Regions from separate parts of the Halobacillus sp. B23F22_5 genome, predicted to be linked through region 1. Evidence: predicted binding sites of a transcription regulator. Region 1 holds the regulator's gene; the other holds the start of a gene.

Region 1 (5,958 bases):
CGTAAGCGTATGATCGAACGCAGGGATCATTTTTGTAACCAGGAAGTGCCGGCGGTAGTAATGGATATACCTTTGTTATTTGAGAGCGAACTGACTCATTTGGTAGATAAGACGTTAGTAGTGTATGCAGATGAGAATGTCCAGTTGGAACGACTGATGGAAAGGGATGGGTCTGTGCAAGAAGAAGCTATACAACGAATAAATGCTCAGTTACCTGTTAAGAAGAAAGCGGAAATGGCTGATGAGGTCATCGACAATAATGGAACAAAACATGAGTCCTATCAGCAGCTTAATGCCATTCTGAGAAAATGGAATGTGATTTCATGAATATATAGTAGAATTTTAGGGAACGACGCTATTAAAGCGTCGTTTTTTAATGAAAACACGAACTTTATTGACCACAATTGCTTACAATGTGTTATACTATTTGTGATTAATCGTAATTAAAAGTATATCATATATATGGGAGGCTCTTATTATGAAACAAACGCGCATCGCTATTAATGGTCTAGGCAGAATTGGAAGGATGGTACTCCGCAGAGCAGTGATGGATGAAACTTTAGATGTCGTTGCCATCAATGCGAGCTATCCTTCAGAGACACTTGCTCACATGATCAAATATGATAGTGTACATGGGCGCTTTGGGAAAGAAGTGAAAGCGCTTCAAAATAGCTTAGAAATAGATGGGAAAGAAATCAAACTTTGCTCTACACGCGATCCTCGTGAATTGCCGTGGAATGAACTTGACATAGATGTAGTGATTGAAGCTACAGGAAAATTCAAAACAAAAGAAGACGCAGGTCTGCACTTAGAAGCTGGTGCTAAAAAAGTAATCATTACTGCACCAGGCAAGCAGGTAGATGCTACGATCGTCATGGGGGTTAATGATGAGGAATATAATGCTGCCGAACATGATGTCATCTCGAATGCATCCTGTACAACGAACTGCCTTGCTCCAGTAGTAAAAGTGCTTGATGATGAATTTGGTATTGAAAATGGATTGATGACAACCGTGCATGCATTTACCGGTGATCAGAAAAATGTCGATAATCCACATAAAGATTTGCGTAGAGCCCGTGGGTGTACGCAATCGATCATCCCTACCTCCACTGGTGCTGCCAAGGCGCTTGGAGAAGTGATTCCCCATATGAATGGAAAATTACATGGGATGGCTTTACGTGTACCAACACCAAACGTTTCGCTTGTCGATTTGGTAGTGGATTTAGAACAGGATGTGACCGCTGAGTTGATCAATGAAACGTTCAAAAATGCAGCTGATCATGGTTTGAAGGGCATATTACATTACAGTGATGAACCACTGGTTTCCATTGATTATACGACATCTGAATACTCATCTATCATCGATGGTTTGTCTACAATGGTGATGGGTGACAGAAAAGTCAAAGTGCTGGCCTGGTACGATAATGAATGGGGTTATTCCTGCCGTGTTGTGGATCTTGCAAAGCATGTCGGAAGCAAATTGCTTCAAAAGAAAGAAGCAAGGGTATCATAAAATTAGCCAAATGAAGCGCAAGTCATTTATAATATGAATCAACACTTGGTTTGTCTTCTGCCTTTAAATAATTATCTTGCAAAATAGGGGCAAACCGTATATAATTTCTTTGAACTTCTGAATTCTAGTAATCAGATGGCTACTCAAAGGGTTAGGACCTCTCTGGACTAACTTTCCCCCGTGGTAGTTATTTCCGAAGTATTTGGAAGTCGATTTTTAACCGCTAAAAGGGGGATTCATATTATGGATACAATGGGAAGACATGTTATTGCAGAATTATGGAACTGCAATATGGATAAATTGAACGATATTAACTATATTGAAAAAGTATTTGTAGATGCTGCACTAAGGGCTGGAGCTGAAGTGAGAGAGGTAGCTTTCCACAAATTTGCACCTCATGGAGTAAGCGGGGTAGTCATTATTTCAGAATCTCACTTGACAATTCACAGCTTCCCAGAACATGGCTATGCAAGTATTGATGTTTATACCTGTGGGGATCGTATTGATCCTAACGTAGCAGCCGATTATATTGTCGAAGCACTAGATGCACAAACGAACGAGAGCGTTGAAGTACCCAGAGGAATGGGTCCAGTTGAAGTCAAACAATCCAAAGCCTTGTAATAAAATGGGAAAAGCCACAGACCTAGTGTCTTGTGGCTTTTTTTGATATAAATTACGACATAATATCCGACATTTTTTGCTGTCGTCGTTTATGCTCGACCAAAAAACATGTTAAAATGAAATAAGTATATGTCGGGAAAGGTTAATAGAGAAGGAGATTACCATGAAAAAGTTTGTTTCGAAATATTTCACCAGCCATTCAGAGACAAGAGAACATCATCAGGATGAAGCATTACAGACACACTATTTTAAGACTACTAAAGATAAAGCCTTGCAAGCTGTGAAGGAAATTTTCGATAGTGAAGCATTTACAATCCTTTCGACGTCAGAAGAACATGGGGAGATAAGTGTTAATTATAAAGGCAAAAAGAAGGCATTTATTGTAGCTAGTATCGTAATGGTAAAACCGTTCCGTACCGCGGTGGACTTTTCTGTGACCACGGAATCAGGCGGACCGGTAGACTTCGGCTTTAGCCGTAATCTGATTATCCAGTTAAATGAAAAGCTGAAGAAACGTTTGACTTATATTGAATCTTCGATGGCTAATAAATTGAATCAATAGAATAAATGCTTGTTGTATAGCGGTGGAGATGATAGTAATTGAGATGCCCAAATTGTCAATTCAAGAATACAAAAGTACTGGATTCACGTCCGATAGAGGAAGGAAGAGCGATTCGCAGGCGCAGGGAATGTGAACAATGTGGTTTTCGTTTTACTACCTTTGAACGGATTGAAGAGGTTCCGTTGATTGTTGTCAAAAAAGAAGGGACAAGGGAAGAATTCAGTCGTGAAAAACTGATGCGCGGGTTGATAAAAGCTTGTGAAAAAAGGCCTGTCGCATTAGAAGAAATCGAGAAAATTGCCTTGGAAGTAGAAAAAGAATTAAGAAATCAGGGTAATGCTGAAGTATTGAGTGAGGATATTGGAGAAATGGTGATGGAGCGACTTTCTAAGGTAGATGATGTCGCTTATGTCCGGTTCGCATCGGTTTATCGTCAATTCAAAGATATCAATGTCTTCTTAGATGAGCTGAAAGATTTAATCAAACGTGAGGATTGATGTCCGGAGCTACAACCGGGCTCTTTTTTCTTCTAATTACGAAAAAAACAGGGGGTGGGGAGATGAATCAATCGATTGGTAAGATATTGCCTGTAGATGGATATAGTGTGCAGTTGAATGGCGTGGTTCCGAGAGATTTCGGCATGTCTTTATCTCATTTATATCAACCCATCATAGGTATGGAAGCAATCACGCTTTACCAAACACTGTTGAGTGAACATGATTTATCCTCGAAGCCTGAAATCCATTCGCACCATACACTGATGAATTATTTGGCAGTCCCTCTGGATCATATTTATGAAGCACGCAGAAAGTTGGAAGCCATCGGTCTTATGCAGACGTTTTCCACAGAAGAAGAAGGACGTACCTGCTATATATATGAATTGCAGCCTCCATTTTCACCAGAACAATTTTTTTATGATGACATGTTGTCCTTATTGCTGAACCACGAATTGGGAGCTGACAAATACAGTCGTTTACGTGATCGTTTCCTTAAAGAAAAATATCCTTTGGAACAATGTGAAAATGTTACTGCATCGTTCGATGAAATTTTTCATGGCTACCAGAAATCTGGACCAGCTTTCACAGCAAGAATGCCAGAAAAAGAAACAAATATTGTAAAGCTGCAAACAGCCTCTGGCCCATATCTTGAAAATGACCGAATTGACTTTACCTATATATACCAGTCACTCAAAGAAAAGATGTATCCCGCTGAGAAGATATTGACTGTACGCCATAAACGGATTATGATGCAGCTTGCTTCTTTGTATGATCTATCCTCACAGGAACTTGAAAAAGCTATTGGCTGGGCTTTGAATGAAGAGAATCAATTGATCGTGGAGGAATTAAAAGAAGCTTGTCATGACCTTTCGCCAAAAAAAGGCAAAGTCACCTCCCTTAAAACCATAGAAAAAAAGGAAAAAGTCACTGAAGATCCAAATGTAGATGGAAATGCTACAAAGGAAGATCAGTTTATCGCTATGCTGGAAAGAAAGTCTCCCAAGGAATTGCTCGAAGACTTATCTTCCGGTAATGAAGCTTCTGCCCAGGATTTGAAATTGATTCGTGATGTTATGACAGAACAGGGATTATCACCTGGAGTAATGAATGTACTCGTCCACTACGTATTATTGAAAACCGATATGAAGCTCTCCAAAGCTTATTTGGAGAAAATCGCCAGCCATTGGGCAAGAAAGAATGTCACTACGGTGCGCCAGGCAATGACAATGGCTAAAGCAGAACACCAGAAATATCAGCAATGGGGTAAAAATAGTAAAGGACGAGTTAAAAAACAATCGAAAGAAATTATTCCGGATTGGTTCAAAGAGCGGGAAAATGATACGAAACAGAAAGAAGAAAAAAAGGGTTCACAAAAAGTTGATAAAGAAGAAATTGCTGCCCGCATTAAGCGGATCACCAATAACGGAAATTGATAAACAGGGTGTGATGGAAGATGGAACCGATACAATCCTCTTTAAAGAAATGGATGCGTGAAAATAAAAATTTCAAAGGTCATTTTACCAAGATAAAACAAGAGTTGTTGTCCTCCCAAGAAGTATCCAGACTATTGCGTGATCATCCTGAATTGGATGAGCAATCATTAGAAAAACAACTGATGAAACTTTATGAATATCATAGTCAATCTAAAAAATGTGAAAAATGTCCTTCGTTAGAGGGTTGTATCAATATTCTTCCTGGATATACACCGAACCTTGATGTTGAAGGACAGCAATTGCACCTTTCCTATGATAAGTGTCCCCGAAAATTACGCCAAGAGCATCAGGAAAAACAGCAGTCGCTTGTGAAGAGCCTATATATGCCTAAGGAAATTTTAGAGGCAAATTTGGAACGGATCGATTTGTCAGATGACGATAGGTCGGATGCTATAGCAAAAATGATTGGGTACTTGGAAAATATCCAAGAAGAACTACCACAAAAAGGTCTTTATTTCCACGGCCCATTCGGGGTAGGAAAGACATATTTTCTAGGTGCAGTGGCCAATAGACTGAGTGAAAAGAACATACCTTCGATGGTCATTTATATGCCTGAATTTGTCAGGGAAATGAAATCATCGATAAAAGATGATACATTGAACGAGAAAATCCAGGCATTTAAGACCGTGCCAGTATTAATGCTTGATGACATTGGTGCGGAATCACAGTCTGCCTGGTTCCGTGATGAAATACTCGGTTCCATACTCCAATACAGAATGATGGAACGTCTGCCAGTCTTTTTCAGCTCCAATTATAATTTAAAAGAACTCCAGGAAGTGTTTACCACTTCTAATCGTGGAGATGTGGAAAGTGTTAAGGCATCAAGGATAATTGAACGGATTAAGCAAGTCAGTGAAGTTATACCCTTATATGGCGAGAACCGTAGAAGTTAACAGCTTTTATTTTTAAATTGCCCATGCAGTTATCAAACTGTATGGGCATTTTTTCATCCCCTTGTCCATATAGATAGAATAGATTGATTGTTGTTAGGGGGAACGGGGCCAATATGATACGTTTCTTTTTTATCTCGAGGCAAGAGACGATTACTTTTTGTGATGCCATCATGCAGGAGGGGGCAAAGTTCCAGGTCCAGTGGGAAGGAGATGACCAGGGTGGTAACCAGGTCTCTCTCATCGGAGAAGAATGGGGGGAGGGCGAGAAAGATATTCTGGTGAATATCCTCTCATCATTAGTTTTCAAATATCGCCTCCCATTATGGCAAAATCAGCTGATCCGTCAAAAATTCTATTATCAGGACGATGAAGAAATTCA
Region 2 (5,958 bases), on a different contig from region 1:
GGGCACACGGGGAATGGACTGGACTCATGATGATCCGTGCCTTCCACGAAGCAAATGGTGATTATGGACGTACGAAAGTCATTGTACCTGATTCCGCCCATGGCACGAATCCGGCTTCTGCAACTGTTGCAGGGTTTGATGCTGTAACTGTCAAATCAGATGAGCGCGGCTTGGTTGATTTAGAAGACTTAAAGCGTGTTGTTGGAGAGGATACAGCTGCATTGATGCTGACTAACCCAAATACACTAGGTTTGTTCGAAGAGCATATATTAGAAATGGCAGCAATCATTCATGAAGCAGGTGGAAAGCTTTATTATGATGGCGCAAACCTGAATGCCATCCTGGGATATGCTCGTCCGGGAGACATGGGGTTTGACGTCGTTCACTTGAACCTTCATAAAACCTTTACTGGCCCGCATGGCGGTGGGGGACCCGGTTCCGGCCCAGTAGGTGTTACAGAAGAATTTGCGGCTTATCTTCCAAAGCCGGTGTTAACAAAAAAAGAAAATCACTATGTATTTGACTATGATCGCCCTAAGTCTATCGGACGGGTAAAACCGTATTATGGTAACTTCGGTATCAACGTTCGTGCTTATACGTATATTCGGACGATGGGAGCGGAAGGACTGAAAAAAGTAAGTGAGCATGCTGTGTTGAACGCCAACTATATGATGAGGCGTTTAGAGAAGGAATATGAGTTGCCTTTTACCCAGCATTGTAAACATGAATTCGTATTATCAGGCAAACGCCAGAAGAAATTAGGGGTAAGGACACTTGATATTGCGAAACGGCTGTTGGACTTCGGCTATCATCCGCCAACTATTTACTTCCCATTGAATGTAGAGGAAGCCTTGATGGTGGAGCCGACAGAAACAGAATCAAAGGAAACACTTGATGCTTTCATTGATGCGATGATTCAAATTTCCAATGAAGCTAAAGAGAATCCGGAAATTGTCCAGGAAGCTCCTCATACGACAGTGGTCAGCCGAATGGATGAAACAACGGCAGCCAGAAAACCGATTTTGCGCTATAACAAAGACTGAGCACATAACAAAAGCGCAAGCGCCTTGTTCACCCCCGACAAGCTTAAGCCAATCCTCGCCGTGACGCTTGTTGTCACAGAGAGGATTGACTTAAGACCTCGAGGGGGTAGGCGCTGGCCGATGAAAACGCCACGTCCTGTGGCGACATCGGCACTAGCACGTCCTATGCGTCGGAGCTGGATGCAGCCCAATGCAGAATGTTATCCACGATCATTAAATTTTATAAATTACTAGACACTAAAAAAGCATCCTTTATCGGATGCTTTTTTATTACCCTTGTTTGATTTTTCCGCCCCAGTGTTTAAATCCGCCTTTCAGCTGATTCAAATCCCTGTAACCTTTTTTATGGAGTACTGCCGCGGCACGAGCTGAGCGTGCACCGCTTTGGCAATAAAGGTATACAGGCTGATCTTTTCTGACTTCGATAAGACGATGATTCAACTGAGATAATGGTATATTTCTTGCCCCCAGGATATGGCCGCCTTTGAATTCTTTCGGCTCCCTTACATCAATCAGTTGTGCTTTGCGATATCCTTGTCTGAATTCCTCTTCCGTCAACGTAGTGAGAATTTTACGGGTTTTAAAAAATCTATATAACCAAAATCCAAGCAGAACAATAATCGTTATAATCAATAATTCCATCTTACTGATACCCCCATTTGTCTATTCCTTTATCTATTATATGGATGATTGGACAAATTTTCAAAGAGTTTTTGTTAAAAATAACTCTTCCACTAACTGTTAATGCTATGTAGACACGTTTTTGTCACCGAGGAGAAAGTCGCGGTCATTTGCAAACGATAAAAAAGTTTATCTGGGAGATAAAAATAAGCAATTGCTATTGTTATCTCTATTTCTCTATTATTTTCAACCTTTTTTACGATTGACAATTGCAGTTTATTTCGTTCTAAACACAATATCTGGTACTTTTTTAAAAAAAGAACACAATATATTGATTAAGAATCTCTCGATGTGGTATGTTACTTGTAGAAATTAAAAAATACCAACAACAAGAAGAATACCACCAATCCTAAATAAAATAAATAGTGAAGGAGAGGTTCACTGATGCCAACAACTGCGGAATCTCATACAAACATCGATGTGGAGCGGTTGAATAAAGATATTCGACAATTTCCACAGGTTCACGAAATAGAGCCAGACATGAAAATAACCCATAAAGGTGTTTCTCGTCTTGTAATGCTTGATCGCTACGCATTCAAGGATACTGAAAGACTTACATTAGGTGAAGGAGACTTTGTGGTACTGACTGTCAAAGAAGATCCTAACTTTCCGGCACGGGGGTTAGGGTTTATTGAATCTATCGATTGGGAAGCGAAGAAAGCAAAAGTCAAAGTCGAGCAGGAGTTCGTCCATGTCCTGGATAACGACAAGGAGCGGGAAACAGGGATAGTTACCCGTAATCTTGATACCATCGACAAACCATTGGAGATTTTCTATGAACAAATCGCCATGCGTAATGCTGCAGGTTTAGCAGAGGTAGAGACTGTCCCTGAAAACAAACAAACCTGGTATAAAGAATTTTACAAAGAGCTTTCTGAATTGAATTTTGTACCAGCAGGCCGTGTTTTATACGGGGCTGGTGCCAATACAGATGTTACTTATTTCAATTGCTATGTTATGCCATTTGTTCAGGATTCCCGTGAAGGAATCTCAGACCATCGTAAGCAGGTGATGGAGATTATGTCACGCGGAGGCGGCGTAGGAACGAATGGTTCCACACTACGGCCCCGCAACGCCCTTGCCAGGGGAGTGAATGGTAAATCATCAGGTTCTGTATCATGGTTGGATGATATTGCCAAGCTGACCCATCTCGTAGAGCAAGGTGGTTCCAGACGAGGAGCGCAAATGATCATGCTTTCAGATTGGCACCCGGATGTACTGGAATTCATTATTTCTAAAATGCAGAACCCAAGAATCCTTCGCTTTTTAATTGAAAATACAGAAGATGAGCAAATCAAGCGGTTAGCCCAGGAAAAATTGAAATTCACTCCATTGACAGAAACTGAACGAGATATGTATCAAAGCGTCGTCAACTATAAAAACATGCCAGGTTATGGCGGCTTCACGGAACAAGCGATCAGAGAAGCAGAAGAAAAGTTGTTGACTGGAGGAACATATACCGTTCATAACCCAGACTTCTTGACCGGTGCAAACATTTCTGTCTGCATCACGAAGGAATTCATGGAAGCTGTGGAAAATGATCAGGATTACCATCTGCGTTTTCCAGATGTAGAAAATTACACGAAGCAGGAGATGGCAGAGTATAATGAAGAGTGGCATAAAGTAGGAGATGTACGCGAGTGGCAGGATAGAGGCTATGATGTTCGTACCTACCGGAAAATCAAAGCTAAAGAGCTTTGGAACCTTATTAATATCTGTGCCACTTACTCAGCTGAACCTGGCATCTTTTTCATAGATAATGCCAATGAAAAAACCAATGCTACAGCTTATGGTCAAAAGGTAGTTGCAACAAATCCATGTGGAGAACAACCTCTCGCTCCTTACTCTGTCTGTAATTTGGCAGCAGTTAACCTGGCTGCTATGGCAGATAAGGCTAATAAAAAAGTAGATTACGATAAATTAAAGAAAACAGTCGAAACAGGTGTCCGTATGCAGGACAACGTCATTGACGCCACACCATACTTTTTGGAAGAAAATCGCAAACAGGCACTTGGTGAACGTCGTGTCGGTCTTGGGGTCATGGGACTTCATGATCTGTTAATATATTGTGAAACAGAATATGGCTCTGACGAAGGTAATAGACTAGTCGATGAGATATTTGAAACGATAGCGACAACAGCTTACCGCGCTTCCGTCGAACTAGCAAAGGAAAAGGGCAGCTTTCCGTATTTAGTCGGGGAAAGCGAGGAAGAAACTCAGGAACTACGTCGCCGTTTTGTCGAGACCGGTTACATGAAACAGATGCCCGAAGACATCAGGGAATCAATCCTTGAACACGGCATCCGTAACTCTCATCTGCTAACAGTTGCGCCTACTGGTAGTACAGGTACTATGGTAGGGATATCTACTGGGCTGGAGCCATACTTCTCGTTCTCTTATTTCCGAAGCGGACGATTAGGAAAGTTCATCGAGGTTAAGGCGGATATCGTCCAGGAATATCTTGATGCAAATCCACAACAGGATTCTGACAAACTGCCTGATTGGTTTGTGACCGCTATGGGTCTGTCCCCTGAAGCGCATGCGGATACACAATGTGTTATTCAGCGCTGGGTCGACAGTTCGATTTCAAAAACAGTGAACGCTCCTAAAGGATATTCCGTAGAACAAGTCGAAAGTGTGTATCAACGATTATACAGGGGCGGTGCGAAGGGCGGCACAGTTTATGTAGATGGCAGCCGTGACTCGCAAGTATTAACCTTGAAAGCAGAAGAGAATGACTTTGAGGGTGAACAAACAGAATTTGAATTTGAAGAAGATAAAAAGCCTCGGGTCGTATTGATGGATACGGTACAAGAATTGACGAAAACAGATGTAACCATCGGCTCAGAAGTCGGTAATACATGTCCGGTCTGTCGTAAAGGGAAAATAGAAGATATTGGTGGCTGTAACACTTGTACAAACTGTAATGCACAGTTGAAGTGTGGATTGTAAACTCATAAAACCTTGCAGGATTTAATTCTGCAAGGTTTTTTATACGTAAGGGTCTTTCTTGTCACGTATTATAAACTAGTGTATGATTTTTACTATACATAAAAGTTAACATAAAGGCAGTATTGGAGGATTAACATGCCGACACCGAGTATGGAGGACTATATTGAACAAATATATATGCTGATAGAAGAGAAGGGTTATGCTCGTGTATCTGATATCGCTGAAGCTTTAAGCGTCCACCCTTCGTCTGTAACCAAAATGGTACAGAAATTGGATCGCGACCAATATTTGAATTATGAAAAATACCGTGGTCTGGTGCTGACAGCAAAAGGTAAAAAAATAGGAAAACGTCTGGTTTATCGTCATGAATTATTGGAACAATTTTTAGAAATCATCGGTGTGGATAATGAAAACATCTATGAAGATGTTGAAGGGATCGAACATCATCTAAGTTGGAACTCCATCGATCGCATTGGTGATTTAGTGCAATTTTTTGAAGAGGATGAGTCAAGGATTAAAGGACTCCGACAAGTCCAGGAAAATAATGAAAAAGAAACAACATAAAACTGTATTTTAAAGGCGTGCCGATGAGGTGCGTCTTTTTTTCGGGAGTTTTCGGTTCTATACGAGCTTGTTTCCCCTTATATATGAAACAAACGGCCTCTAAGGGGGGGACCTATGAAAATTGATGGTGTTTTTTCGGGTGGGGGAGTCAAAGCTCTTGCTTTTGTAGGTGCACTGCAGGTGGTTGAAAAAAGAGGCTATGTATTTCAGCGAATGGCTGGAACCTCAGCTGGTGCGATAACTGCCAGCCTGTTAGCAGCAGGATATCGTGTTGATGAATTAGAAACTGTATTAAGGGAGCTCGATTTTGAAACTTTTGTAGATCCTCCTTTGATTGATAGGCTGATTCCTTTTACGAAGTGGCTGCTTTTATATTTCAGAATGGGATTATATAAAGGGGATAGGCTTGAACGCTGGTTGTATGACCGATTGGCCGCCAAAGGGGTATATACTTTCCGTGACCTCCCTGCAGGGAAACTGAAAATTATTTGTTCTGATTTGACGTTAGGTAGAATCCTTGTAATTCCAGATGACTTAGAAGCATTTTATAATATAGATCCATACCAATTCCCTGTGGCAAAAGCAGTTCGAATGAGCGCCGGACTTCCTTATTATTTTACTCCTGTAAAGTTAACAGGCAAATCAAGTGTAAAATCATTGGTTGTAGATGGAGGTTTGCTAAGCAACTTTCCTATCTGGTCCTTAGAAAACCGAGATG

Evidence for each region. The regulator NrdR, encoded in region 1, represses ribonucleotide reductase genes. The targets are predictions, from matches to a motif close to AACACNATATATNGTGTT.
Region 2: a site for NrdR is predicted at 1,954-1,971, ahead of ACGTN9_RS04215 (vitamin B12-dependent ribonucleotide reductase). Genes of this name have one in related genera too.

The regions. Positions count from the first base shown of each region.
Region 1 covers NZ_JBIEKI010000012.1:78,966-84,923, reverse strand. The annotation lists gene coaE (dephospho-CoA kinase) at 1-327, shown strand, start outside; gene ACGTN9_RS15085 (glyceraldehyde-3-phosphate dehydrogenase) at 479-1,513, shown strand; gene speD (adenosylmethionine decarboxylase) at 1,757-2,134, shown strand; gene ACGTN9_RS15075 (cytosolic protein) at 2,298-2,696, shown strand; gene nrdR (transcriptional regulator NrdR) at 2,735-3,193, shown strand; gene ACGTN9_RS15065 (replication initiation and membrane attachment family protein) at 3,256-4,626, shown strand; gene dnaI (primosomal protein DnaI) at 4,647-5,579, shown strand; gene ytxC (sporulation protein YtxC) at 5,693-5,958, shown strand, end outside.
Region 2 covers NZ_JBIEKI010000002.1:169,023-174,980, forward strand. The annotation lists gene gcvPB (aminomethyl-transferring glycine dehydrogenase subunit GcvPB) at 1-1,043, shown strand, start outside; gene ACGTN9_RS04210 (rhodanese-like domain-containing protein) at 1,314-1,685, opposite strand; gene ACGTN9_RS04215 (vitamin B12-dependent ribonucleotide reductase) at 2,109-4,676, shown strand; gene mntR (transcriptional regulator MntR) at 4,812-5,240, shown strand; gene ACGTN9_RS04225 (patatin-like phospholipase family protein) at 5,355-5,958, shown strand, end outside.